Regions from separate parts of the Enterobacter sp. Taxon_2 genome, predicted to be linked through region 3. Evidence: predicted binding sites of a transcription regulator. Region 3 holds the regulator's gene; each other region holds the start of a gene.
What was found. The regulator PurR, encoded in region 3, represses purine synthesis genes. The targets are predictions, from matches to a motif close to CANGCAAACGTTTGCNTG.
Positions count from the first base shown of each region.

Region 1: the regulator PurR is predicted to act here: its motif matches at 5,231-5,248, upstream of galS (HTH-type transcriptional regulator GalS).
Region 2: the regulator PurR is predicted to act here: its motif matches at 4,366-4,383, upstream of pyrD (quinone-dependent dihydroorotate dehydrogenase).
Region 4: the regulator PurR is predicted to act here: its motif matches at 5,013-5,030, upstream of glyA (serine hydroxymethyltransferase).

Region 1 is NZ_CM178024.1:3,289,917-3,297,169, forward strand. It holds gene AC4IC4_RS15650 (glutamine synthetase family protein) at 1-130, shown strand, start outside; gene mglC (galactose/methyl galactoside ABC transporter permease MglC) at 181-1,191, opposite strand; gene mglA (galactose/methyl galactoside ABC transporter ATP-binding protein MglA) at 1,207-2,727, opposite strand; gene mglB (galactose/glucose ABC transporter substrate-binding protein MglB) at 2,807-3,805, opposite strand; gene galS (HTH-type transcriptional regulator GalS) at 4,100-5,122, opposite strand; gene yeiB (DUF418 domain-containing protein YeiB) at 5,278-6,435, opposite strand; gene folE (GTP cyclohydrolase I FolE) at 6,455-7,123, opposite strand; gene AC4IC4_RS15685 (YbfB/YjiJ family MFS transporter) at 7,226-7,253, opposite strand, start outside.
Region 2 is NZ_CM178024.1:1,600,390-1,607,642, reverse strand. It holds gene rlmKL (bifunctional 23S rRNA (guanine(2069)-N(7))-methyltransferase RlmK/23S rRNA (guanine(2445)-N(2))-methyltransferase RlmL) at 1-1,347, opposite strand, end outside; gene AC4IC4_RS07445 (YcbX family protein) at 1,446-2,555, shown strand; gene zapC (cell division protein ZapC) at 2,552-3,094, opposite strand; gene pyrD (quinone-dependent dihydroorotate dehydrogenase) at 3,261-4,271, opposite strand; gene ssuE (NADPH-dependent FMN reductase) at 4,520-5,095, shown strand; gene AC4IC4_RS07425 (sulfonate ABC transporter substrate-binding protein) at 5,088-6,050, shown strand; gene ssuD (FMNH2-dependent alkanesulfonate monooxygenase) at 6,047-7,192, shown strand; gene ssuC (aliphatic sulfonate ABC transporter permease SsuC) at 7,202-7,253, shown strand, end outside.
Region 3 is NZ_CM178024.1:2,055,583-2,062,835, forward strand. It holds gene punC (purine nucleoside transporter PunC) at 1-318, opposite strand, end outside; gene punR (DNA-binding transcriptional activator PunR) at 433-1,344, shown strand; gene purR (HTH-type transcriptional repressor PurR) at 1,362-2,387, opposite strand; gene cydH (cytochrome bd-I oxidase subunit CydH) at 2,685-2,774, shown strand; gene AC4IC4_RS09755 (MFS transporter) at 2,938-4,104, shown strand; gene sodB (superoxide dismutase [Fe]) at 4,143-4,724, opposite strand; gene AC4IC4_RS09765 (C40 family peptidase) at 4,847-5,620, opposite strand; gene grxD (monothiol glutaredoxin 4) at 5,958-6,305, shown strand; gene rnt (ribonuclease T) at 6,383-7,042, opposite strand; gene gloA (lactoylglutathione lyase) at 7,138-7,253, opposite strand, start outside.
Region 4 is NZ_CM178024.1:3,647,741-3,654,993, reverse strand. It holds gene qseE (two component system sensor histidine kinase QseE/GlrK) at 1-1,105, shown strand, start outside; gene qseG (two-component system QseEF-associated lipoprotein QseG) at 1,107-1,844, shown strand; gene glrR (two-component system response regulator GlrR) at 1,831-3,168, shown strand; gene glnB (nitrogen regulatory protein P-II) at 3,234-3,572, shown strand; gene hmpA (NO-inducible flavohemoprotein) at 3,652-4,842, opposite strand; gene glyA (serine hydroxymethyltransferase) at 5,147-6,400, shown strand; gene AC4IC4_RS17245 (DoxX family protein) at 6,455-6,877, opposite strand; gene AC4IC4_RS17240 (3-phenylpropionate MFS transporter) at 7,050-7,253, shown strand, end outside.

The sequences.
Region 1 (7,253 bases), 1.2 Mb from region 3:
CTTTGCCCGCTGTCAGTACCTCACCGACAGCCTGGGCGACGCCTTTTCCGAACAGTGGATCGCCTGCAAGCTTTCTGAACTCGACTGGTTTGAACGCATTGTGACCCGAGAGGAGTCACAGCTGGCATAAGGCATAAAAAAAGCCCGCTCGGTGAGCGGGCCGGGTATCGCGAGAGACGATTATTTCTTACGCGCGTACTTCAGTGAATCCAGCGCAACCGCGAAGATAATGATGGCGCCTTTGATGATGTACTGCCAGTACGGGTTCACGCCGATATAGGTCAACCCGTAGTTGATGACGGTGAAGATGATCACACCGGTCACCACGCCGAGTACGGTACCCACACCGCCGCTGAAGGAGACGCCGCCCACCACGCAGGCTGCAATCGCATCCAGCTCGTACATGAAGCCAAGGTTGTTGGTTGCAGAGCCGATACGGCCCGCTTCCAGCATCCCGCCGAAGGCATAGAACACGCCTGACAGTGCGTAGATGATGAGCAGGTTCAGGGCAACGTTTACGCCGGACACTTTCGCCGCTTCCGGGTTACCGCCGATGGCGAAGATGTTTTTGCCAAAGCGCGTTTTGTTCCACAGGATCCAGACGAAGGCGACCGCAATCAGCGCATAGAAGGTGATATACGACAGGCGGAAGCTGCCCAGCGCAATAAACCCTTGCGTAAAGGTCGAGAAGCCGCTGTCAAAGCCCGAGATGGGTGAAGCACCGACAAAGTCGTAATACAGGGAGTTGATACCGTAAACGATGATCATCGTACCCAGGGTGGTGATAAATGGCGTCACGTTCAGGTAGGCGATGATAATACCGTTGATCAGACCAATCACCGCACCGATGGCGCAGACAATCAGGATCACCACGAAAATCGGCATAGTGGCCATTTCCGGGAAGACCTTGTTGGCGTTTTCCATCGACTGCAGCAGGGTTGCCGCGATAACCGCCGCCAGACCCACCTGACGACCGGCAGAAAGGTCCGTCCCCTGGGTCACGATCAGGCCCGCTACGCCCAGCGCAATGATAATACGCACGGAGGACTGGGTCAGAATGTTACTCAGGTTCAGCAGGCTTAAGAACGTAGGGTCCTGGAAAATAATGATAGCCAGCAGTACTAAAAGAACAACGTAAATACCGCCTTCTTTCAGGTAAGTGAGAAAACTTTTTTTATTTAACGCACTCATGAGGAGCCCCTGATCTTAAAGGTGCAAAGACGCAAGACGCAAAATTTCGTTTTGCGTTGTCGTTTTGGTGTCAACAATACCGGCGACGAGACCATTGCTCATAACCAGAATACGGTCTGTGATCCCTAACAATTCCGGCATTTCGGAAGAAATAATAATGATCCCTTTATTCTTTTTCGCCAGCTCGGCAATCAGCTGATAAATTTCAAACTTCGCGCCGACGTCAATACCGCGGGTCGGTTCATCCAGCATCAGAATTTCTGGCTGGGTTAATAACCAGCGGCCGATAATGACTTTTTGCTGGTTACCGCCTGACAGCGAACCAATCTGGGTGCGGTGGCCTGGCGTTTTCACGCGCATGGAGTCAATCACCCATTGGGTATCGCTCTTCATGCGGGAGTTATCCAGCAGCCCGACTTTGTTTTTGTAATTGCGAATGTTAGAAATTAACGAGTTAAAGTTAATATCCAGATAGGCATAAATACCGGTCGAACGACGCTCTTCCGTCACCAGCGCAAAACCATTATTAATGGCTTCGTTGGCGTTGTGGTTATTGATTTTCTTACCGTGCAGCGTAATGGTGCCTTCGGCTTTCTCACGAATGCCAAACAGGGTTTCCACGATATCGGTACGCTTTGCCCCCACCAGCCCGGCAATCCCCAGGATCTCTCCCTTGTGCAGGTCGAAGGAGACATCGCGGATAGACGGCTGACGCAATGAGGTCAGATTGCGCACTTCCAGAATCACTTCACCCGGCTTGTTTTCTTTGTCCGGGAAGCGCTGGTTCAGGGAGCGGCCGACCATCATGGCGATGATCTTGTCCATGTCCAGCCCTTCCAGCGGCTGCGTGGCAATCCACTGGCCGTCGCGCAGGATGGTGATCTCATCGCACAGCTGGAAGATCTCTTCCATTTTGTGGGAGATATACACAATGCCGCAGCCGCGCTCTTTCAGCTTGCGAATAATGGTAAAAAGGTGATTAACCTCTTTTTCCGTTAATGACGATGTCGGTTCGTCCATGATGACGATTTTCGCGTCATAGGAGAACGCTTTGGCGATTTCGATCATCTGCATCTGGGAGACGGATAATGTTCCCACGCGGGCGCGCGGATCGATATCAATATCCAGCTCGTCGAAAATCGCTTTGGTGTCACGATACATTTTGTCCTGATCGACAAAGACACCTTTGGTGGGATAACGCCCCAACCACATGTTATCCATGACTGAACGCTGCAGCACCAGGTTTAATTCCTGGTGAACCATCGAGATACCGTTTTCCAGTGCTTCTTTCGCTGAATGGAAATCGATCTCTTTCCCCTGAAAAAGAATGCTGCCAGAATCTTTTTGATAGATCCCAAAAAGACATTTTAATAATGTTGATTTACCCGCACCGTTCTCACCCATTAAAGCGTGAATAGAGTGAGGACGAACTTTTAAATTAACATTATCGAGTGCCTTAACGCCGGGAAATGACTTGTTGATACCGCTCATTTCCAACAGGTATTCACCGGATGACTGAGTAGTTGTGCTGACCATAATTATACCTTGTTGGCCTCGCATATCGCGTTATAAAAGGGCGCAACGAATTGCGCCCAGTGGAGACAGTACCGCTAACTTATTTACCGATAAACTCAGCCAGGTTGGACTGGTCTACGCCCACGTAAGGTACGCGAACGATTTTGTTTTCAATTTTCCAGTTGGTGCCATCTGCCGCGCCTTTGCCATCGGCCAGGTTTTTCGCCAGATCGAAGGTCGCTTTCGCCTGGTTGTTGGCATCGTTCAGCACGGTACCGGCCATCGCACCGGATTTAACCAGCGCCAGCGCTTCTGGCAGCGCATCCACACCGAATACCGGGATGGACGATTTGTTGTGCGCTTTCAGCGCTTCTACCGCACCCATTGCCATCGCATCGTTGTTGGCGATAACCACTTCGATTTTGTTCGCGTTAGGGCCGGACAGCCACGCGTCCATCTTATCTTTCGCCTGAGCGGTATCCCACATCGCGGTATCTAACGCCAGCTGCTGGGTTTTCAGGCCCTTGTCGTTCAGCTCTTTGATAACGTAGGTGGTACGCGCTTCAGCATCCGGGTGGCCAGGTTCGCCTTTCAGCAACACGAACTGAATCTGACCGTCTTTGTTCAGGTCCCAGTTCGGGTTCGCCGCCCAGTGTTTGGCGATCAGATCGCCCTGAATAATACCGGACTCTTTGGAGTCGGTACCGACGTAATACGCTTTATCGTAGCTATCCAGCGCCTTACGGGAAGGTTCTTTGTTGAAGAAGACGATCGGCACGTTCTGGCCGCGCGCTTTTTCAATAACCGTGCCTGCTGCAGCCGGGTCAACCAGGTTGATGGCCAGGGCTTTCACGCCTTTCGCCAGCAGAACGTCGATCTGGTCGTTCTGTTTGGACTGGTCATTCTGGGAGTCGTTCATCAGCAGCTGAACGTCTGGCGCTGCTTTCGCATCTTTCTCAATCGCTTTACGCACAACAGACATGAAGTTGTCGTCGTATTTATAGATGGTCACACCAATACGGGTATCCGCAGCGTGCGCTGCTGCACCAAAAAGCATGCTTGCCATTACAGCAGACAGGGTCAACACCTTCTTATTCATGGTATCTCCGGTTTTTTTATGCAGGGTAGTTCTTGTGAATAACGATCGGCGGGCAGGTGTTAATAAAACGTTACTGACAGCCGAAGTTCACTTATAAAATTTCTATCTTCCGTGTTCGGTAACGCTCCAGAAATGCGTTTTATTCGTTGTTTGCGGCACGTTGGCTATAGTGAAAGTGAATAATCACCGTTACATAGCGTTTCAGCTCCTAAAACGCTGACATCATAGTCAGCGCCTTGTTAAGATACTGTGAATTTACTCACATATTGAAAACGGTTACATCACCTCATGTAATCAGTTAGTGATCGGAACCACAGTTTGCCTGGCCGCGACGGAGTGGCGACGCACTAAAGTCGGCATGAAACAGTGCGTTGCGCCCGGATCCAGCAGCCCTGCCGCCCCCTGTAACGCCAGCTCAGTCGCCAGTTTCGCCATAGAGGCAATGGGGTAGCGCACCGTTGTCAGCTGCGGGTCGGTGTAACGGGCAATCGGAATATCATCAAAGCCAATGAGTGATAAATGCTGTGGCACCGCAATGCCGTTGTCTTTCAGCGCCGTCAGGGCCCCTGCCGCCATGCTGTCGTTATAGGCAAACACCGCAGACAGCTGCAGGTTGCGGCCCAGCAGTTCCACCATCGCCGCTTCACCGCCCTGCATGTCCGGCGTGCCGGTCCCCACCCAGCTTTCGGAAGGCGTAATGCCGTGCTCTTTCAGGGCGTTTTGCCACCCCTCGCGCCGCAGGTCGTCATCTTCAATCTGATGGCTGGAGGCCAGATAGCCAATCCGCTGATGCCCGTTGTTAATGAGCATTTTCGTGGCCATCATGGCGCCGCTGACGTTATCCAGCCCGACGCAGCGATGGGCATAGCCGGGGACGATACGGTTAATCAGCACCATGCCCGGGATCTGATCCATAAAGCCGGTTAGCTCTTCATCGCTCAAGGCTTTTGAGTGGACAATCAAGGCATTACAGCGCTGGCGAATCAGCACTTCGATGGCATGGCGCTCTTTTTCCGCCTCATGATAGCTATTGCCGATCAGGACGTATTTCTGATGCTGCTGGGCGACCACGTCGACCGCTTTCACCAGCGCGCCGAAAAAGGCATCTGATACATCCATCACCACCACGCCGATGGTGTCGCTGACCTGCGTCGCAAGCGCCTGCGCATTGGCATTTGGCCGGTACCCGAGCTGGGTCACGGCTTTCATTACGGTTTCACGGGTTTCAGGGCTGACCAGCGCGCTGTTGTTCAGCACGCGCGAGACGGTGGCCACAGAAACGCCCGCCTGACGGGCGACGTCACGAATGGTGATCATATTCACCATCCTTCAAAGGATTGCAGCAACTCACAGACACCCCCTGTGTTTAGCAAGGTGGCTATTTTGGCAGCGAGAGAAAGGGGACTACGTGAAGAAGCTCACACTCATGAAAACGCTTACATCCGTTTTGTTAATGATTGTGATCCAGATCGTTATCTGGATGTGTTTTTCAATGATACCCCTGAAGCATGTGCGGTTAACTGACGCCACACCCACTCCAGCGGTCCCTGGCGGAAATAACGTAGCCAGAGAACAGAAAACGCCAGGTTAACCACCCAGACCGGGATAACAAACGCCAGCAGCGTGAGGCGGTCGAATTTCATAAACAGGCCAAAGCGATAGAAAAGCGTGGTGCAGAGAAGCGTTTGCAGGAGGTAGTTGCTCAACGCCATACGGCCCACGCAGGCGATAGCGCTGACGATCCACAGGCGGGAAAGCGTTGGCCAGAAGCCATAGATCAGCGCCGCGTAGCCGATGGTCTGGAACGGTGCGCTCAGTTCGCGCGGCACCTGGAGCAGGAACGCGCACCAGCGGTAATCCCAGTGGATGTGCCACTGCGTAATGACCGCCGGGAGGTTAATCAGCACGCCGAGCAGCACCAGCCCCACACCCGTTCGCCGATAGTGACGCAGGCTGAATTCGCCTTTCAGCCAGCCGGTGCGCATCAGTGACGCGCCCATCAGCATCATGCCCGCCAGCTGCCAGCCGTATTGCGCCCCCAGCGCAAGGAGGTTGTCCCCCAGCATATCCGCGCGGTTGCTTATCGCTTCCGTACCGCCTTTCAGCTTCCAGAACTGCTCGTACTGCAGGTTAGCGGCATCCGGGATCCAGGCACGGTTAGTCGCCTCGCCGGAGATCATCCCCAGCAGCAGCAATACGGCAAGCCCCATGACATAGAGCATCACGCCGGTGTTAAACAGGCTTTTAACGCTGTGCGCATCGCGAATCAGACGCCAGCAGATGAGCCCGACTAACCCATACGCGAGAAGAATATCGCCGTCCCAGAAGAACAGGCCGTGAATAAAGCCGAGGATAACCAGCAGCGTCAGGCGCGACTGGATCCAGCGCGTACCGCGTTTGAGGAGAAGCTGCAGGCCTGCGCCAAACAGCAAGGCAAAGAGCGTGAGGAATTTGACCTGCGCGAAGAGGTCGAGGATCGCCCACGTCCAGGCATCACTGCGCGTGATGTCGCCATACCAGGCAGGATTGAGATAAGCCGCCTTCGGCAAACCGAAGGCGGTGATATTAAGCAGCAGGATACCGAGAATGGCGACGCCGCGAACAAAATCGAGCGTGACGTTTCGCTCCATGGTCCCTGCCCTGTAAGACTTAGTTGTGGTGACGTACGGCGCGCAGGAACTCCTGGCGGGTATTCTGGCTCGATTTAAACAGACCGCCCAGCGAGGTAGTGGTGGTCGCACTGGTGGCATCGCGCACGCCACGCGCTTTCACGCAGTAGTGAACCGCATCGATAGAGACGGCCACGTTATTGGTGCCCAGCAGCGTTTGCAGCGCGGTCAGGATCTGCTGGGTCAGGCGCTCCTGCACCTGCGGACGCTGAGCAAAGAACTGCACGATGCGGTTGATCTTCGACAGGCCAATCACCGTATCTTTGGGGATATACGCCACAGTCGCTTTACCGTCGATGGTCACGAAATGGTGTTCGCAGGTGCTGGTCAGCGTGATATCGCGGACCGTCACCATCTCATCCACTTTCATCTTGTTTTCAATGACGGTGATTTTCGGGAAGTTGGCGTAATCCAGACCCGAGAAAATTTCGTCGACGTACATTTTCGCGATGCGGTGCGGCGTCTCCATCAGACTGTCGTCACTCAGATCGAGATTCAGCAGCTCCATGATATCGGTCATATGACCGGCAATCAGACGCTTGCGGGTTTCATTGTCCAAATCCTGTACGGGCGGACGCAGTGGCGTTTCAAGACCGCGCGCAACCAGGGCTTCGTGGACCAGGGCAGCTTCTTTACTGAGTGATGACATTTTGTTCTCCTGCAGGTGTGGCGTCTTTTGCCCTCGTTGTGGCAAAAGTATGCGCTCATTGTGCGTGAGGCGGCGCACATAATCCAGTATTCACGACGATAATTATTGCAATTGCTGTTGCCTTTCAGCG
Region 2 (7,253 bases), 460 kb from region 3:
GGTTTTCGGCGGCGCATATTCCTGAATCACCACCCAGTCCGCGTAGCGGTCAACCGCCACGTTGTACTCCGGCAGGTCGGCATCGTACAGGCGATAGCATTCAATGCCCTCCTGCTTCGCCCACTTCTCAAATTTCTTCAGGTTCTTGCGCAGGCGGTTGGCGTAATCTTCCGCCACGCCGGACGGCTTGCTGTCGGCCGCCTTCTCCGCCAGATGGTAGTTTTTCTGCACGCAGTCCAGCGGGCCGTTTTTCGCTTTAAACTGGCGATCGGCGCGCAGCTGCAGGCAGCTCAGCAGTTCCGGCGAGGCGCTGAACAGAGACAGGTTCCAGCCGCCGAAGTGGTCCTTCATATTGCGGCCCAGCAGGCTGTGCAGGGCAATCAGCGCAGGCTCGCTGTCCAGACGCTCGCCGTATGGGGGGTTGCTGATCACGGTACCGTACGGGCCTTTTGGCAACGGGTTGGTCAGGTTCGCCACGTCTTTCACTTCGAAGGTGACCAGCTCGCCGATACCAGCGCGACGGGCGTTGCTGCGCGCGCGTTCAATGACGCGCGGGTCGCTGTCCGAACCATAAAAGTGGGAGGTGTACTCTGCCAGGCCTTTGCGTGCGCGGGTTTGCGCGTCGTCTTTGACCTCTTTCCAGAGCGCTTCATCGTGCTGTGCCCAGCCTTTAAAGCCCCAGTGACCGCGATGCAGGCCCGGCGCACGATCGGTTGCCAGCATGGCCGCCTCAATCAGCAACGTACCGGAACCACACATCGGATCGAGCAGCGGCGTACCCGGCTGCCAGCCGGAGCGCATCACAATGGCGGCCGCCAGCGTTTCTTTAATTGGCGCCATACCGGTACGATCGCGGTAGCCGCGCAGATGCAGCCCTGCACCGCTCATATCGAGAGAGATGCTCGCCGTGTCACCGTTCAGCCAGACGTTAATACGCAGATCGGGGTTTTCACGATCGACGTTCGGACGTTCCTTATTTTTACGCGTGAAGCAGTCCACAATGGCGTCTTTTACGCGCAGGGCACCGTACTGGCTGTTGCGGATCTCGTCGTTCACGCCGTTGAAATGCACCGCAAAGGTGGCATTCGGGGTAAAGATCTCTGTCCAGTCGATCATCTGTACGCCGGTATAGAGGTCAAGGTCGCTATAAACCTTGCACTCCTTCATCGGCAGCATGATGCGCGACGCCAGGCGACTCCACATCAGGCTCTGGTAAATAAGCCGCGTGTCGCCCTCAAAATGGACACCACCCTGAACCACCTGGCACTCTTGTGCGCCCAGGCTTTCCAGTTCAGTTTTTAACAGCTCTTCCAGCCCACGGGCCGTACTGGCAAACAGAGAATTCATATCGTCACTTTTACTCTTAGAAAATTGTCGCGCATTATAGCTAATATGGCGTGTATGTCATAAAGTTGAAGGCTTATTTTCATTTGTGGGAGTGTGCAGTGGCGACGTTATCCAGGCTTTTTATTCATCCGGTGAAATCCATGCGCGGAATCGGCGTCTCTCACGCGCTGGCCGACATGAGCGGATTCGCCTTCGATCGTATTTTTATGGTCACCGAGCCTGACGGTACGTTCATTACCGCACGCCAGTTCCCTCAGATGGTTCGCTTTACCCCTTCCCCGCTTCACGACGGTTTGCACCTGACCGCGCCGGACGGTTCCAGCGCGGTGATTCGCTTTGCGGATTTTGCGCCCGTCGATGTGCCAACGGAAGTGTGGGGCAACCATTTTACCGCGCGCATCGCCCCGGATGAGATTAACCGCTGGCTGAGCGGCTTCTTCTCCCGCGACGTGCAGCTGCGCTGGGTTGGGCCTGAACTGACGCGACGCGTGAAGCGCCACGACGCCGTTCCCCTCTCCTTCGCCGATGGCTTCCCGTTCCTGCTGACTAACGAAGCCTCGCTGCGTGATTTACAACGCCGCTGCAAAGCCAGCGTTCAGATGGAACAGTTTCGTCCGAACCTGGTGGTGACCGGTGTCGACGCCTGGGACGAAGACACCTGGAAAGTGATCCGCATTGGCAGCGTCATCTTTGATGTCGTAAAACCCTGTAGCCGCTGCATTTTCACCACGGTGAGCCCGGAGAAAGGCCAGAAGCACCCTTCCGGCGAACCGCTGAAGACGCTGCAGTCATTCCGCACCGCGCAGGACAACGGCGATGTGGATTTCGGCCAGAACCTGATCCCGCGCTCCAGCGGTGCAATCCGCGTTGGTGATGAGGTAGAGATCCTTGCCCGAGGGTCTGCAAGAGTGTACGGCTCAGGTCAGGAAGAAGAAATGGTCGACGTTGTGACGAATGTCGCCTCTGCGGTAGATATTCACTGGCAGGGAAACATCATCCGTGGCAACAACCAGCAGGTATTACTGGAGCAACTGGAGCAGGCAGGTATTCGCGTCCCCTATTCCTGTCGCGCAGGCATTTGCGGATGCTGCCGCATCAGGCTGGTGGATGGCGAAGTAAGTGCGTTGAAAAAATCGGCAATTGGAAATGACGGCACAATTCTGTGCTGTAGCTGCATACCGAAAACGTCCGTACAGCTGGAAGCTTAAACCGCCTGTTCGAGGCTGAAAGAATCTACGCGCAGCTGTGGCTTCAGCCTGTCGTTCATCACTTTAATGGCATCGCCAAGCTGCATCGTCCGCCCGGCAATGGTTACGCCGGGCTGGGCCAGCAGGCAGAGCGCAGCATTTTCACCAGGCTCAACCACCAGCAGGCTTACCTCTTCTGCGGTATCGCTCAGATTGACGCTCGCCGCGTCACCTGTTGCCGGGGTCCAGTTCATACCGTGCGGCAGGAAATGCCAGCTTTTCGGCATTTGCGGTTTCAGGAAGCGGATAGCCACTAGCGCATTTAATACCAGCTCGGCACGCTGCTCTTTAGAAAGCACCAGATCGCGGCATTTTTCTTCGAAAGAGAAATAAAGCGCCGCATCGTCAACGCAAAAGCCCGACGGGGAAAACGCGTCCGGGGTTAACATTCGGCGGGCGAAACGAGAGCGAAACAACATGCCATTGGCTAAATCGAGCATCATTCGATCATGCTCGTCGCAAAAATACCAGCGCCAGTTATCGTCAGGTTTAATTCGCATGTTTCTCTCCCGTCCCCGAAACGTCCTGTACTAAAAATGTCCTGATCGCCGCTTCGTTTATAACACCATTAATAAAAGACTATAATGTCTAAATAAGCAACAGTGACGGAATATAAAACAACCAGGGCTGGAAATAAAGCCCTGGTTGTCTGATTAAGAGAAAAGATTAGATATGAGTAACGATTTCTTTAATCAGCGGTGGTCCTTTAAAAATAAAGCCGGAATAGATTTGCACCAGTGACGCACCCGCCGCCATCTTCTCGCGCGCAGCAATCACGGAGTCGATGCCACCGACGCCAATAATCGGCAGGCGTCCTTTTAATTCCGCAGACAGGGCGCGAATAATCTCGGTGCTTTTTAATTGTACCGGACGTCCGCTTAACCCACCCGCTTCGTCACAGTTTTTCATTCCCTGCACGAGGGAGCGATCGAGGGTGGTATTGGTTGCAATCACACCATCAATATTATGGCGAACTAAACTGTCGGCAACCTGGATCAATTCTTCGGCAGAAAGATCCGGGGCGATCTTAACCGCGACCGGAACATATTTATGGTGGATCGTCTGGAGTTCATTTTGCTTATTTTTAATGGCACTCAGAAGATCGTCCAGCGCTTCGCCATATTGTAAGGAGCGCAACCCCGGAGTATTGGGTGAAGAAATATTCACCGCAATATAACCGGCATAGGCGTAGACTTTTTCCATACAAATCAGATAGTCATCTTTACCCTGCTCGACCGGCGTGTCTTTATTTTTGCCGATATTGATGCCCAGAATTCCGTCAAAGTGGGCTTTTTTAACGTTCTCAACAAGGTGATCAACGCCAAGGTTATTAAAGCCCATGCGGTTGATCAGCCCTTCGGCTTCAACCAGGCGGAACAGTCGCGGCTTGTCATTTCCCGGCTGCGGGCGCGGCGTGACGGTCCCGATTTCAATGGAGCCAAAGCCCATCGCGCCCAGGGCATCGATACACTCGCCATTTTTGTCCAGACCAGCCGCCAGACCCAGCGGGTTTTTAAAGGTCAGACCCATGCACTGCACAGGTTTTACCGGGACATGCTGACGCACCAGCGCGGCCAGCGGCGTTCCGGTAATACGACGTAATTGCTGCATTGTAAATTCATGAGCGCGCTCAGGGTCGAGCTGGAAAAGAGCTTTACGAACGAAGGGGTAGTACATGAACTCTCCTGGATTCCCGGTGTGCAAACCGGGAGGGGATTATGGGCGATCCACGCGCGAAAGGGAATTGACCTGCGGCAAAAAATCAGCGTAAAACGCAATCGTTTACCTCCCTGTCTATTTCTTATGCACTTTTTCGCATTTTAATTGCAGATAAATCATTTAGTGGAATAACCGCGCGGTGTCACACTCCTTAAAATTGTTATGAATGTTAGATAAAAGCAAACAATTAGTTATAAGGAGGAAGTATGCGCGTCATTACCCTGGCCGGAAGTCCACGATTCCCTTCGCGCTCCAGCGCCCTGCTGGAATATGCCCGCGAAAAACTCAATGCCCTGGATGTGGAAGTGTGCCACTGGAACCTGCATAACTTCGAACCTGAAGATCTGCTTTATGCCCGTTTCGACAGCCCTGCGCTTAAAACGCTCATCGAGCAGCTTAACGGCGCTGACGGCCTAATTGTGGCAACGCCCATTTATAAAGCCTCTTTTTCCGGGGCGCTGAAAACGCTGCTCGATCTGCTTCCGGAACGTGCCCTGGACGGCAAAGTCGTGCTGCCCCTGGCAACGGGCGGTACGGTTGCCCATTTACTGGCCGTGGATTATGCCCTGAAGCCGGTGCTGAACGCATTGAAAGCGCAGGAGATCCTCCACGGCGTTTTCGCCGATGACTCCCAGGTTATCGATTATCAACATAAACCTCATTTTACGCCGAACCTGCAAACCCGCCTCGATACTGCCCTGGAAACCTTCTGGCATGCTCTGCACCGCAGGGATATCCAGGCGCCGGCGTTTGGTCAGCCTCAAGGAGTCGCACATGTTTAAAACATTAACCCGTATCGGCCTGGCAGGTCTGATGGCGCTTTCCTCGCTGGCCCATGCCGCAGAAACGGCTCCGGACAGTTTACGCATTGGCTATCAGAAAGGCAGCGTCAGCATGGTGCTGGCGAAAAGCCACCAGCTTCTGGAAAAACGCTTCCCGGACACCAAATTCTCCTGGGTGGAGTTCCCGGCTGGCCCGCAGATGCTGGAGGCCCTGAACGTCGGCAGTATCGATCTCGGCAGTACGGGTGATATTCCGCCGATATTCGCCCAGGCGGCGGGAGCGGACCTCGTCTATGTTGGCGTTGAGCCGCCCAAACCGAAGGCCGAAGTGATTCTGGTGCCAGAAAACAGCGACATTAAAAGCGTCGCCGATCTTAAAGGGCATAAAGTTGCTTTCCAGAAAGGTTCCAGCTCACACAACCTGCTGCTGCGTGCCCTGCAAGAAGCCGGACTCAAGTTCACTGACATTCAACCTGTTTACCTGACGCCTGCCGACGCGCGCGCCGCATTCCAGCAGAAGAACGTTGATGCCTGGGCCATCTGGGATCCGTACTACTCCGCCGCATTACTGCAGGGCGGCGTTCGCGTGCTGAAAGACGGCACCACGCTGAAGCAGACCGGTTCGTTCTATCTGGCCGCGCGTCCTTATGCGGAAAAGAACGGCGCATTTATTCAGGGCGTACTGGATACCTTTACCCAGGCCGATGCGCTGACCCAGACCCAGCGCCAGGAGAGCATTACCCTGCTGGCGAAAACCATGGGCTTACCTGAGCCGGTGATCGCGAGCTATCTCAACCACCGTCCACCGACCACCATCACGCCCGTGGACGCCCACGTCGCCGCGCTTCAGCAACAAACGGCTGACCTTTTCTATCAAAACCACCTGGTGCCGAAACAGGTCACTATTCGCGAACGCATCTGGCAGCCCGCAGGCAAAGAAGGAGCTAAATCATGAGTCTGAATCTTTTCTGGTTTTTACCCACCCACGGTGATGGACACTATCTTGGTACAGAAGAGGGTTCGCGCCCGGTTGACCACGGCTACCTGCAGCAGATTGCGCAGGCGGCGGACCGAATCGGTTTCACCGGGGTGCTTATCCCGACCGGACGTTCATGTGAAGATGCCTGGCTCGTGGCCGCGTCGATGATCCCGGTCACCCAGCGTCTGAAGTTCCTGGTTGCGTTACGCCCGAGCGTTGTCTCCCCCACCGTGGCGGCGCGTCAGGCGGCAACGCTGGACAGACTATCCAACGGCCGCGCCCTGTTTAACCTGGTGACGGGCAGCGATCCGCAGGAGCTGGCGGGCGATGGGGTATTTCTCGACCATACCGAGCGCTATGAAGCCTCCGCCGAGTTCACCCGCGTCTGGCGACGTCTGCTGGAAGGTGAAACCGTTACCTTTGAAGGCAAGCATATCCACGTTCGCGACGCGAAACTCTACTTCCCGCCGGTGCAGCAGCCGCGCCCGCCGCTCTATTTTGGCGGATCGTCGGATGTGGCCCAGGATCTGGCGGCAGAGCAGGTCGATCTCTATCTGACCTGGGGCGAACCGCCTGAGCTGGTGAAAGAAAAAATTGCCCAGGTCCGGGCTAAGGCGGCCGCCCATGGCCGCAAGGTGCGCTTCGGCATTCGCCTGCATGTGATTGTTCGCGAAACCAATGAAGAAGCCTGGCAGGCGGCGGACCGCCTGATTTCGCATCTGGATGATGAAACGATCGCCAGAGCCCAGGCCGCATTTGCCAAAACCGACTCCGTCGGACAGCACCGAATGGCGTCCCTGCACAACGGCAAGCGCGAGAACCTGGAGATCAGCCCGAACCTGTGGGCGGGCGTCGGCCTGGTACGTGGCGGTGCGGGCACAGCGCTGGTCGGCGACGGCCCGACCGTGGCCGCGCGAATTAATGAATACGCCGAGCTGGGCATCGACAGCTTTATTCTCTCCGGCTATCCGCATCTGGAAGAGGCGTACAAGGTGGGCGAGCTGTTATTCCCGCATCTGGATGTCGCCATTCCGGAAATTCCACAGCCGCAGCGGCTTCAGCTTCAGGGCGAAGCCGTGGCGAACGAGTTTATTCCACGCAAAGCCGCACAGAGCTAAGGAGTGACCATGTCTGCCACCTCACAAAAATGGCTGCTGCGCGCCGCGCCGTGGTTTTTAC
Region 3 (7,253 bases):
CACGGCCTGAATAAAGCGCAGCACCAGCAGCCAGGTGGCATCGCGCACCCACAGCATCCCCAGGCAGCCCACGGCAAAAATGGCCAGACCCAGCAGCAGTACCGGTTTACGACCAAAGCGATCCGAGAGCGGTCCCCACAGCAGCTGCGCGAAAGCGAAACCGGCAAGGAACAGGCTCAGGCTGGCGCTGATGGCCGCCGCAGGGGTTTGCAAATCTTCCTGCATGGCGGCAAACGCGGGCAGGTACATGTCGGTGGCCAAAAAGCCCAGCACGCTTAAGCCGCCGAGCCAGACTAAAAATCCTTTCCTGGGTTGCATTCTCTTATTCTCCTGAGGAGGCAGGTGTACGTTGGCGCAGAGTGTAGGGAGTGCAAAGCCGCTTGTGAAACGCTAATATTTGGCGGGTGCATTCAAATTTTTTGCAGGCAGAAAATGTGGTCAGATTATTCTCTTGAAGTGGTCGATGCTGTCGCGCGTAACGGCAGCTTTAGCGGTGCAGCGCAGGAGTTGCACCGCGTCCCTTCGGCCATCAGCTACACGGTGCGTCAGCTGGAGGAGTGGCTGGCGGTTCCGCTGTTTGAGCGGCGCCATCGTGATGTGGAATTAACGCCCGCCGGGGCGTGGTTTTTGAAGGAAGGGCGTTCTGTTATCAAAAAAATGCAGATCACCCGCGAACAGTGTCAGCAGATCGCTAACGGCTGGCGGGGGCATCTTTCCATCGCGGTGGATAACATCGTTAAGCCGGAACGTACCCGGCAGATGATCGTCGATTTCTATCGTCATTTTTCAGATGTCGAGCTGCGGGTCTCGCAGGAGGTGTTCAACGGCGTCTGGGATGCGCTGGCGGACGGCAGGGCAGAGATGGCAATCGGGGCCACGCAGGCGATCCCGGTCGGGGGACGTTACGCCTTTCGCGATATGGGCATGCTGAGCTGGAAGTGCGTGGTGGCAAGCGATCATCCGCTGGCGGTGATGGAGGGGCCGCTCAGCGATGATACGCTGCGCAACTGGCCGTCGCTGGTGCTGGAGGATACCTCCCGTTCATTGCCCAAGCGTATCACCTGGCTTCTGGACAACCAGCGGCGGGTGGTAGCCCCTGACTGGGAATCGTCGGCGACGTGCCTCAGCGCCGGACTGTGCGTCGCGATGGTGCCCGTTCATTTCGCGCGTCCGCGCATCGATACCGGAGAGTGGGTTGAGCTGACGCTGGAGAATCCGTTCCCGGATGCGGCCTGCTGCCTGACCTGGCAGCAAAGTGATGTCTCGCCTGCGATGGCCTGGCTGCTGGATTATCTGGGAGACAGCGAAACGCTAAATCGGGAATGGTTACGGGAGCCAGCATAGCTGGCCCCGTAAAGCGATTAACGACGGTAATCGCGGAACGGACCGTCCGCAACGGAACGGCGTTCGATAAGACGCGGGTGAACTTCAATGGACTGCGACTCTTCACGTTTGTTGACGATCCTGTCCATCAGCATATTGAAGGCCGTTTCGCCCAGCGAATCTTTCGGCTGATGAATGGTGGTCAACGCTGGCGTGAAGAAACGCGCGTTACGCACGTTGTCATACCCGATCACGGAAATATCCTGCGGTACGCGCAGACCCAGCTCGTCGGCAGCGCAGAGCGCGCCCATTGCCATGATGTCACCCCCGCAGAAAACGGCGGTCGGACGGTGTGGCTGGGAGACGATCTGCTGCATTGCGCGGTAGCCCGACTCCGGCTCAAAGTCGCCCTGCACAATCCAGTTTTCCGGCACGTTGATCAGCGCTTCTTCCATCGCTTTCATAAAACCGGCCAGACGGCCCGCGCCGGTGTTGCGCTCCAGCGGACCGGGGATCACGCCAATCTCGCGGTGACCGCGTTCGATCAGATAACGACCGGCCATATAGCCGCCTTCAAAAGCGTTATCGATAACGGAATCAGTGAAATCCGCGCGCGCTTCACCCCAGTCCATGACCACCATGGGAATATGGCGATACTCTTCGAGCATCGACAGCACGGATTCCGGGTACTCGGAACACATTACCAGCAGGCCATCAACGCGCTTTTGCGCCATCATCGACAGGTAGGCGCGCTGTTTTTCAATGCTGTTCCACGCGTTGCCCAGAATCAGGGTATAACCTTTCTGGAAGCAGTTTTTCTCAACCGCTTCAATGATCTCGGCAAAATAGGCCGCTTCACTGCTGGTGGCCAGCAATCCAATGGACTTGGTGTGATTAACCTTGAGGCTGCGCGCAACCGCACTTGGCGAATAGTGCAGCTCTTTGATCGCTGCCCAGACGGCGTTGCGCGTCTCTTCCGCCACAAAGCGGGTTTTGTTAATTACATGTGATACGGTTGTAGTGGAAACGTTTGCGCGTTTTGCTACGTCTTTAATTGTTGCCATTAAATGTCACTCCAGACCATATCCTAAGCTCCTGAAAAACTTGAAGGTAAACGTTTGCCTTCTCTCACCCTTATCACGCAATCTTGAATTGCGGCACGCCGGGAAAACGACACGGGACGTCAGGAGGGGGTCAATGGCCGGTACGCTAATAAATTTAGCGTGGAATTTTGTCCTATCTTGATGAAAAGGGGAAGAGGTAAAGTGTTTATCAGCCTAAATCCAGGAAGATTTTTGACGTAAATTATGCAAAAATGAGCAGGCTCACTTTTCGTGGGGGGATTAAAAGGAGAAAAATTGATGAGTTCCGATCTGAAGTTTTCGCTGTTCACCACCGTTATTGTGCTGGCTCTGATTGTCGCGGCCGGTCTGACGGCTGCGCTGCACTGATTTACGCGGAGGGAGAGTCTTCTCCCTCCCGATCGACCCGATTGTTACTTCTCTGGCAAAAATCTTTTGCCATTTTGTTAACTTCTCATTTTTTGTGATTGATGTCATGCTTTCCGCTTCTTTGTTCTGTGTCACCACATGACACGGCATCCGGAGTTGACGCATGAAAATCAATTTTCCCCTGCTGGCCCTGGCGATTGGCGCTTTTGGGATTGGCACCACTGAATTCTCCCCGATGGGGTTACTGCCCGTCATCGCCCGCGGCGTGGACGTCTCGATCCCTGCGGCAGGGATGTTAATCAGCGCCTATGCTATCGGCGTGATGGTGGGGGCGCCGCTGATGACGCTTCTCCTTTCGCACCGCGCGCGCCGCAATGCGCTGATTTTCCTGATGGCGATTTTCACCCTGGGCAACGTGCTTTCGGCCATTGCGCCGGACTACACCACGCTGCTGCTGTCACGCATTCTGACCAGCCTTAACCACGGCGCGTTCTTCGGGCTGGGATCGGTCGTGGCTGCCAGCGTGGTGCCAAAACATAAGCAGGCCAGCGCCGTAGCCACCATGTTTATGGGGCTAACGATTGCTAACATTGGCGGGGTGCCTGCGGCAACCTGGTTGGGCGAGGTTATTGGCTGGCGGATGTCATTCCTGGCGACGGCTGGACTGGGCGTGGTCGCAATGGTGGCGTTGTTCTTCTCCCTGCCGAAAGGCAGCGCGGGTGAACGTCCTGACGTGCGCAGAGAGCTGTCGGTGCTGATGCGCCCGCAGGTGCTCTCCGCGCTGCTCACCACCGTGCTGGGGGCAGGGGCGATGTTTACCCTCTACACCTATATTTCACCGGTATTGCATGACATCACCCACGCAACGCCTCTCTTTGTGACCGCGATGCTGGTACTGATTGGCGTGGGCTTCTCGATTGGCAACTATCTCGGTGGGAAATTTGCCGACCGTTCCGTAAGCGGCACGCTGAAGGGCTTCTTAACCCTGCTGATTGTCATCATGATTGCCATTCCGTGGCTGGCGCGTAATGAGTTTGGCGCCGCGATCGCGATGGTCGTCTGGGGAGCCGCCACCTTTGCCGTGGTGCCGCCGCTGCAGATGCGCGTGATGCGTGTTGCGCATGAAGCGCCGGGCCTCTCATCGTCGGTCAACATCGGCGCCTTCAACCTGGGCAATGCGCTCGGTGCGGCGGCCGGTGGGGCCGTGATTTCAGGGGGACTGGGGTACAGCTTTGTGCCGGTGATGGGGGCGATTATTGCCGCGCTCGGCCTGCTGCTGGTGATGATGTCGGGTCGTAAACAGCCTGAAGCAGCCTGCGCTGCGGAATAAACCAAAAACGCAGAAGGGCGAACCCTTCTGCGTGTCTCTTACGCGGCGAAGTTCTTCGCCACAAAGTCCCAGTTAACCAGTGCCCAGAAGTGCTCCAGGTAGTTCGGGCGCGCGTTGCGGTAATCAATGTAGTAAGCGTGTTCCCATACGTCCACGGTCATCAGCGGCTTAGCGCTGGTGGTCAGCGGAGTGCCTGCGTTAGAGGTGGACACGATAGCCAGTTTGCCATCCGCCTCTTTAACCAGCCACGTCCAGCCCGAACCGAAGTTCTTGATGGCTGCATCGGTAAATTTCGCTTTGAAATCCGCGAAGCTGCCAAAGGCGGCGTTGATAGCGGTAGCCAGTTCACCGACAGGTTCGCCACCGGCGTTTGGCGCCAGGCAGTGCCAGTAGAAGGTGTGGTTCCACACCTGAGCCGCGTTGTTGAATACGCCACCCTCTGAACTGCGGACGATCTCTTCCAGCGTTTTGCCTTCAAAATCGGTGCCCTTGATCAGATTGTTCAGGTTAGTGACGTACGTCTGGTGATGCTTGCCGTAATGATATTCCAGGGTTTCCGCAGAAATATGCGGTGCCAGGGCGTCTTTTGCATACGGTAGTGCAGGTAATTCGAACGACATTGCTTCTCTCCTTATTGTATTTTGCGTTGCCAATAACCACACAGACAACAAGGACAGGATAGCAAATTGAAAGGGTATGCAAAAGAGGAACTTACCCTGCCACGGGTGTGGCAGGGCAGGGGTTAGCGAATGGTTTTCGGCGTCATCACGCGACGTGCGCCGACGTAATGGCGTACCCAGTAGTCTTCACTGAGAGAGGTGATCTGAATATCCTGGCCGCTACGCGGTGACTGGATGAATTTTCCGTTACCGACATAGACGCCGACGTGGTCAGCCGTGCCGCGACCCTGAGTGCGGAAGAACACCAGATCGCCGTTTTCCAGCTCACCGCGGTCAACCGGTGAGGCATCGCGCAGGTGGTACATCTCATTAGCGGTACGAGGAATGCGGAACTTGACCAGATCTTTATAGGCGTAATAGACGAGGCCGCTGCAGTCAAAGCCGGTACGCGGCGAGCTGCCACCCCAGTGATAGGGTTTGCCAATCTGCCCCATCAGTTTGTTCATCGCGGTTTTTTGCGCTTTCTGTACGCGCACCTTATGCACTTCCGCTATTTTCGTGACCTTCGTGCATTTCGCCTTGTGGCCTTTACGCGTGATGCATTTTTCAGTAACAAGGTTAGCGGCGGTTTGCGAAGCTTTACTTTTGGCGGAGTGGGCAGTACGGGAAGGTTTGGTTTTCGTCTTGCTGGAAGCGGTCTGTTTCGTCTGAGCCGGTGTTTTTTTCTTGTCGTTCTTAGCGGTGGTTTTTTTCTTACGTTCTGTGGCTTTCACCAGATGGTTTTTTTGTACAGCAGAATGCAGCGCCTGCTGAGAGGCGTTTGCCACTGGCGTGAAAGTGAGTGAAGTAAACAGTAAAGCACAGAGCGTGATCGAGATTTTATTTATCCGCGCCACTGGGCAGTCCCCTGATAAATGCAGGTCATCAATAATACCCGCGTGTGATTTACAAAGCCCGTCGATTCTAATCTATAAAAAGCCAGAAAGTTAATAGCATTTTTCAATCTACAATCGTGTTTCGTAAGCAAGTGCAAAAAAATTCATCGTTCTGTCGCTCATTTGCCCATTCCCTAAGCAAAACCCTGACCGCCGCAGGGTAAACACCATTTGCAATGCAACTTTTCCTGACTCGGAGTAGAATGTATAAACGTGACAAAAATGTTATTTTCCGATGCCAGTCTGAACCGCTACAATGTCAGACGAATGCCGTAACAGAAGTTAAAGGAAGCAAGACATGAGCACCACTATTGAAAAAATCCAGCGCCAGATCGCTGAAAACCCGATTCTGCTGTATATGAAAGGTTCTCCAAAGCTGCCAAGCTGCGGCTTCTCCGCGCAAGCGGTTCAGGCGCTGTCTGCCTGTGGTGAGCGTTTTGCTTACGTTGATATCCTGCAGAACCCTGACATCCGCGCTGAACTGCCGAAGTACGCGAACTGGCCGACGTTCCCACAGCTGTGGGTAGACGGTGAACTGGTTGGCGGCTGCGATATCCTGATTGAAATGTATCAGCGCGGCGAACTGCAGCAGCTGATCAAAGAGACGGCAGCGAAGTACAAAACGGAAGAGCCGGACGCAGAGTAATTTTCTCTGCGCAAATAAAAAAAGCGACCCGCTATATGGTCGCTTTTTTTTGTCGGGTGGCGCTGCGCTTACCCGACCTACGATTGGTGCTCGTCCTCATCACCCATCGGCAGCGGCCAGCCGCCCAGACGCTTCCAGCGGTTGACGATCTCACAGAACAGCTCTGCGGTACGCTCCGTGTCATACAGCGCGGAGTGCGCCTGCGTGCCGTCGAACGGAATGCCCGCCGTAATACAGGCCTTTGATAGCACCGTTTGTCCCAGCGCCAGGCCGCTCAGCGCGGCGGTGTCGAAGGTGACAAAAGGATGGAAGGGGTTGCGTTTAAGCGACGCGCGCTCGGCGGCGGCCATGGTAAAGCTGTGATCGAAGGTGGCGTTATGGGCCACCATAATGGCGCGGCTGCAGTTACTCTCTTTCATGCCTTTACGCACCATTTTAAAAATGGCGTGCAGCGCGTCATATTCACTTACTGCACCACGCAGCGGGTTATGCGGATCGATACCGTTAAACGCCAGCGCTTCCGGCTGTAAGTTTGCCCCTTCGAAAGGTTCAACGTGGAAATGCAGCGTGGTGTCCGGTGTAAGCCAGCCCTGTTCATCCATCTTCAGCGTGATGGCGGCAATTTCGAGCAGCGCATCGGTTTTAGCGTTAAATCCGGCTGTTTCTACATCAATGACAACGGGATAAAAACCACGAAAACGGTCGCACAGACCGCTAAATTGAGCGTTATCGGACATCAGGGTCTCTTACATGGGGAAAAAGCAGAGCGCATTATGGCAAATTTTGCGGGGGGATGCAGTAAAACTACGGGCGCACGTTGCGCCCTGAGGGATCAGTTGCCCAGACCGCGACCGGCGTCTTTGGCTTCAATCAGCTCGATTTTGTAACCGTCCGGATCTTCGACAAACGCAATCACGGTGGTGCCACCTTTTACCGGACCCGCTTCGC
Region 4 (7,253 bases), 1.6 Mb from region 3:
CAAGCTCTATCAGGCGTTACGTCAGGATTTAAACGATCTTGCGCAGCTACAGTGCAGTAACAGCGGCCCGGATGCCGCCGCCGCCGCGCGTCTTGAAGCTTTTGCCAGCGCCAACACCGAGATGGTGCAGTCAACGCGCACGGTGATTTTCTCTCGCGGCCAGCAGCTCCAGCAGGAGATTGCCGAGCGCGGCCAGTTCTTCGGCTGGCAGGCGCTGGTGCTGTTCCTCGTGAGCCTCGGGCTGGTTCTGCTCTTTACCCGCATGATCATCGGCCCGGTGAAGGGCATTCAGCGGATGATCAACCGCCTGGGTGAAGGGAAATCGCTCGGAGATACGGTCGCCTTTAAAGGTCCGCGCGAGCTGCGATCCGTAGGCCAGCGCATTATCTGGCTGTCCGAGCGCCTGGCGTGGCTTGAATCACAGCGTCATCAGTTCCTGCGCCATATCTCTCATGAGCTTAAAACGCCGCTGGCCAGCATGCGCGAAGGGACGGAGCTGCTGGCGGACGAAGTGGCAGGACCCCTTACGCCAGAACAGAAAGAAATTGTCGAGATCCTGGATAATAGCAGTCGCAATCTGCAAAAGCTGATTGAGCAACTGCTGGATTACAACCGCAAGCTGGCTGACGGGGCGGTCGTTCTGGAAAACGTTGAGATTGAGCCGCTGGTGGATATGGTGATATCCGCCCATAGCTTGCCAGCAAGAGCTAAAATGATGCATACCGGTGTAGAACTAAATGCGCCGACCTGTCTCGCTGAACCCATGCTCTTAATGAGCGTGCTGGATAATCTTTATTCCAATGCGGTGCACTATGGTACTGAATCCGGTAACATTTATATCCGAAGTTATACGAAGGGTTCCCGGGTGTTTATAGACGTCGCTAACACCGGCACCCCGATCCCCGATGACGAAAAAACCATGATCTTCGAGCCCTTTTTCCAGGGGAGTCATCAGCGGAAAGGTGCGGTGAAAGGCAGTGGTCTGGGCTTGAGCATCGCCCGGGACTGCATACGACGCATGCAGGGTGAGCTAAACATTGCCACGGATGAACGTTCGGATGTTTGCTTCCGTATTGAACTGCCCCTGAGCCGGAAAAATCAATAAAATGAATCTATGTCTGGTGAGTATGTCACACGTCTTTTCCCGCGCCGTACGCGCGGTGTTTTCCCGCAACACGCTTCGCCTGAGCCTGCCCTGTTTATTTCTGGCAGGGTGTGTTTCCCATGCGCCACAAAGTGCAATTAGCGATAAACAAGAAGATAAATGGCCTGATAACCAGCTGGCCGATTTCCTCTCAACCCGCTGTGACGATATCTGGAACCTGTCAGGTCATGACGTTGAAAGCAACCCGCTGTTCTGGCTGCGTGGAGTAGATTGCGCCCAGCGTCTGGCCCCGGTAGACGCTCGCTCGAAGGCGGCGATGCTGGATGACGACACCTGGCAGGACGCTTTCAAGCGCGGCATTTTGCTGGCTGATGCGAAAATCACCCCCGTCGAACGGCGCGCCAACGTGACCCGACTGGACACGTTCGTGGTCAATCTTCCCGTGCAGGTACGCCCGGTATACCAGCTCTGGCGCGATGGGCAGACATTACAGCTTCAGCTGTCTGAAGAGCGCTCCCGCTACAGCAAGCTGCAACAGTCAACCGATAGCGAGCTTGATACGCTGCGTCAGCAGCAGCAACATTTACGTACGCAGCTCGATACCACAACGCGTAAGCTGGAAAACCTGACCGATATCGAAAGGCAGCTCTCGTCGCGCAAATATCAGCCGGGGAGTTCATCTGCGGCACCGGACAGCGATACGCCGAAACAAGAGGATGTGAAGCATGACGAGCCGTAAACCAGCCCATCTGTTACTGGTGGATGACGATCCCGGGCTGTTAAAGCTGCTGGGCATGCGTCTGGTGAGTGAAGGTTACAGCGTCGTGACCGCGGAAAGCGGGCTCGAGGGGCTTAAGATCCTCAGCCGCGAGAAGATCGATCTGGTGATAAGCGACCTGCGGATGGACGAAATGGACGGCCTGCAGCTGTTCGCGGAGATCCAGAAGCAGCAGCCGGGGATGCCGGTGATTATCCTGACCGCGCACGGGTCGATCCCGGATGCGGTTGCCGCGACGCAGCAGGGGGTATTCAGCTTCCTGACCAAGCCGGTGGACAAAGACGCGCTGTATAAGGCTATCGACAGCGCGCTGGAACATGCCGCCCCGGCGGGGGATGAAGCGTGGCGGGAGCCTATCGTCACCCGCAGCCCCGTGATGCTGCGTCTGCTTGAACAGGCCCGGATGGTGGCGCAGTCCGACGTCAGCGTGCTCATCAACGGCCAGAGCGGCACCGGGAAAGAGATCCTGGCCCAGGCGATCCATAACGCCAGCCCGCGCAGCAAGAACGCCTTTATTGCGATTAACTGCGGCGCGCTCCCGGAGCAGCTGCTTGAATCTGAACTGTTTGGTCATGCCCGCGGGGCATTCACCGGGGCGGTAAGCAGCCGGGAAGGGCTGTTCCAGGCCGCGGAAGGCGGCACGCTGTTCCTGGACGAGATTGGCGATATGCCCGCGCCGCTGCAGGTCAAGCTGCTGCGCGTGCTGCAGGAGCGCAAAGTTCGCCCGCTGGGCAGCAACCGCGATATTGATATTAATGTGCGAATTATTTCCGCCACCCACCGCGATCTGCCGAAAGTGATGGCCCGCAACGAGTTTCGTGAAGATCTCTACTACCGCCTGAACGTGGTGAACCTGAAGATCCCGGCGCTGGCGGAGCGTGCGGAAGACATTCCGCTGCTGGCGAACCACCTTTTGCGCCAGGCGGCCGATCGCCATAAACCATTCGTGCGCGCGTTTTCCACCGATGCAATGAAGCGGCTGATGGCCGCAAGCTGGCCGGGCAACGTGCGTCAGCTGGTCAATGTGATTGAGCAGTGCGTGGCGCTGACCTCTTCACCGGTCATCAGCGACGCGCTGGTGGAGCAGGCGCTGGAAGGGGAAAACACGGCGCTGCCGACGTTTGCCGAAGCGCGGAATCAGTTTGAGCTCAACTATCTGCGCAAGCTATTGCAGATCACCAAAGGCAATGTGACCCACGCCGCGCGCATGGCCGGACGCAACCGCACCGAGTTCTACAAGCTGCTGTCGCGCCACGAGCTGGAAGCAAACGATTTTAAAGAGTAATGCCGTATGGTACTGTGAGCAATCGATTACGAGGCAGCTTACAGGCAAGAGTTTAAGGACCCACCATGAAAAAGATTGATGCGATTATTAAACCTTTCAAACTGGATGATGTGCGTGAAGCGCTGGCGGAAGTCGGCATCACCGGGATGACCGTGACGGAAGTGAAAGGTTTTGGTCGTCAGAAGGGCCACACCGAGCTTTACCGTGGCGCAGAGTACATGGTCGACTTTCTGCCGAAAGTAAAAATTGAAATCGTGGTCAGCGACGATATCGTCGATACCTGCGTGGATACCATCATCCGCACCGCGCAGACGGGCAAAATTGGCGACGGTAAAATCTTCGTCTTTGACGTGGCGCGCGTGATCCGTATCCGTACCGGCGAAGAAGACGACGCCGCGATTTAACGTTCTTGCCGGGTGGCGCTGCGCTTACCCGGCCTACAAACTCTTCGTAGGCCCGCGCAAGCGAAGCGCCGCCGGGCGATTACAGCACCTTATGCGGGCCGAAGCACTCGTAATGAATGCTGTCTTTGTTCACGCCCAGCTCAACCAGCTGCTGAGCGGCATACTGCATAAACGCCACCGGCCCACAGACGTAGAACTGCATGTCCGGCGCGCTAAACGCCCCTTCCATCTGGCTTAAATTCATCAGACCTTCGCTGTCAAAGCCAGCAGCTGCGCGGTCTGCCTCCGTCGGCAGGCGATACCAGGTGTGCGCGGTGAAGTGCGGCAGGGACGCCCCGAGCGTTTTCACCTCCTCCGTAAAGGCGTGCACGTCGCCGTTTTCCGCAGCGTGGAACCAGTTTACCTGCGCACCGTGGTGTGATTTTGCCAGCGTATCGAGCATCGCCAGCATTGGCGTTTGGCCGACGCCCGCAGAGATCAGCGTAACCGGGGTGTTTGCTTCAACGGCCATAAAGAAGTCGCCCGCCGGCGCGGCCAGATGGACCACGTCGCCCACGTTCGCTTCGTTGTGCAGCCAGCTGGAAACCTGGCCGCCGTCCTCACGCTTCACCGCAATGCGGTAGCCTTTGCCGTTTGGCTTGCGGGTAAGAGAATACTGGCGGATCTCCTGATGCGGGAAACCTTCTGGCTTCAGCCACACGCCCAGATACTGGCCTGGCTGGTAATCGGCCACCGGCTGTCCGTCCACCGGCTCAAACTCAAAGCAGGTAATCAATGCGCTGCGCGGGGTTTTCTCGACGATGCGGAACGCCCGCGTGCCTTCCCAGCCGCCGTTCTTGCTGGCGTTTTCGCTGTAGATCTGTGCTTCACGGTTGATAAACACGTTTGCCAGCACGCCGTAGGCTTTACCCCACGCGTCCAGCACCTCCTGGCCCGGGTTGAACATCTCGTCCAGCGTCGCCAGCAGGTGGCCACCCACAATGTTGTACTGCTCGGGTTGGATCTGGAAGCTGGTATGTTTCTGCGCAATCTTTTCTACCGCAGGCAGCAGTGCAGCCAGGTTTTCAATATTGCTGGCATAGGCCGCGATGGCGTTGAACAGCGCTTCACGCTGATCGCCGTTACGCTGGTTGCTCATGTTGAATATCTCTTTGAGCTCCGGGTTGTGCGTGAACATGCGATCGTAGAAATGGGCGGTGAGTTTAGGGCCGGTTTCCACCAGCAGAGGAATGGTGGCTTTTACGGTAGCGATGGTTTGAGCGTCGAGCATGAGCGCGTCCTTCTGATGTCACTTTAATGATGTATTTTAAATGCATCTTATAAAAAATACCCCTGCGTTGTAAATGGTTCTTTGCAAGATGAAAAATATGCATCACAAACCTGAAAAGAAATCCGCTGGAAAGGGCGAGAGCTTTATTCCTCAAACCCTTGCGTGGCGGGTAGGGAAACGTTTGCGTAAAATCGTTTGTCAAGACCTGTTATCACAGAACTAATCAGTTATACTGTTGCCCGTCGTCCAACAGGACTGCCTTTTCAGGCCAAAATTTACTTGTTAGCTGAGTCAGGAGATGCGGATGTTAAAGCGTGAAATGAACATTGCCGATTATGATGCCGAACTGTGGCAGGCTATGGAGCAGGAAAAAGTACGTCAGGAAGAGCACATCGAACTGATCGCCTCCGAAAACTACACCAGCCCGCGCGTTATGCAGGCGCAGGGTTCTCAGCTGACCAACAAATATGCTGAAGGTTACCCTGGCAAACGCTATTACGGCGGTTGCGAGTACGTTGATATCGTTGAGCAGCTGGCTATCGACCGTGCGAAAGAACTCTTTGGCGCTGACTACGCGAACGTGCAGCCGCACTCTGGCTCTCAGGCTAACTTCGCGGTCTACACCGCGCTGCTGCAGCCGGGCGATACCGTTCTGGGTATGAACCTGGCGCAGGGCGGCCACCTGACTCACGGCTCCCCGGTTAACTTCTCCGGCAAACTGTACAACATCATCCCTTACGGTATCGATGAGTCCGGTAAAATTGACTACGAAGACATGGCGAAGCAGGCTAAAGAGCACAAACCGAAGATGATCATCGGTGGCTTCTCCGCTTACTCCGGTATCGTTGACTGGGCAAAAATGCGTGAAATCGCAGACAGCATCGGTGCTTACCTGTTCGTTGATATGGCGCACGTTGCGGGTCTGATCGCCGCAGGCGTTTACCCGAACCCGGTTCCGCACGCTCACGTTGTGACCACCACCACCCACAAAACCCTGGCGGGTCCACGCGGTGGCCTGATCCTGGCGAAAGGCGGTGACGAAGAGCTGTACAAAAAACTGAACTCCGCGGTGTTCCCAAGCGCGCAGGGTGGCCCACTGATGCACGTTATCGCGGCAAAAGCGGTAGCGCTGAAAGAAGCGATGGAGCCTGAGTTCAAGGTTTATCAGCAGCAGGTTGCTAAGAACGCCAAAGCGATGGTGGAAGTGTTCCTGAACCGTGGCTACAAAGTGGTATCCGGCGGTACTGAAAACCACCTGTTCCTGCTGGATCTGGTTGATAAGAACCTGACCGGTAAAGAAGCTGACGCTGCCCTGGGCCGCGCCAACATCACCGTGAACAAAAACAGCGTGCCAAACGATCCGAAGAGCCCGTTCGTGACCTCCGGTATCCGTATCGGTTCTCCGGCCGTGACTCGCCGCGGCTTCAAAGAAGCGGAAGTGAAAGAGCTGGCTGGCTGGATGTGTGACGTTCTGGACAACATCAATGACGAAGCGGTTATCGAGCGCGTCAAAGGTAAAGTTCTGGATATCTGCGCACGCTTCCCGGTATACGCATAATTCCTCTGCTTTGCAGAAATAAAAAAGGCCGCGCTTGCGGCCTTTTTTTATGGCTTAACGCCGGTCAAGGGAAATCGCGCCGGGACCAACAATCGCCAGCAAAATAAAGGCGCCAGCAATACTGATATTCTTGTAGAAGTTAATCATATTCGGTACGACCGCATCACCGGTCATATCCCAGTAGTGATGGCCAATTACCGCCGTTCCGAGGGTGTAGAACACAAACAGTACCGCGAGAGGACGGGTGAAAAAGCCCAGTACGATCAGAATGGCGGCAGGTACTTCCATCACCACCGCAATAATGGCCGCCAGCATGGGCATCGGCGTCCCCAGCGAGGTCATGTATTGTACGGTGCCGCTAAATCCCGTCAGTTTTGGATAACCAAAGATAATAAACAGCACGACAAGTGCGATGCGGCCGATCAACAGCAGCAGGTGACGCGACTGACCGAAATCGAGATAACGTAGTGAGTTCATGGCAGAAAACCTCTGCAAGTGGAGTAATTTAAACGTAATACATATTTCCATTCCCTGCCATAAGCCAGGCGACTGCACAAGATGTTAATTTTTCGTTAATTTATAGCAGGCTATCTACTTGCTTAATTTTTATATTCTCGCCAGACTATGGCCTCGATTTCGGGAGGGATTCATGGTCTTGCATTCCACGCGCTGGCTGGCGCTCAGTTATTTCACCTATTTCTTTAGCTACGGCATTTTTCTGCCCTTCTGGAGCGTCTGGCTCAAGGGTATCGGCCTGACGCCCGAGACCATCGGCGTCCTGCTGGGGGCCGGGCTGGTGGCGCGTTTCCTCGGCAGCCTGCTGATTGCCCCGCGCGTCAGCGATCCCTCCTTA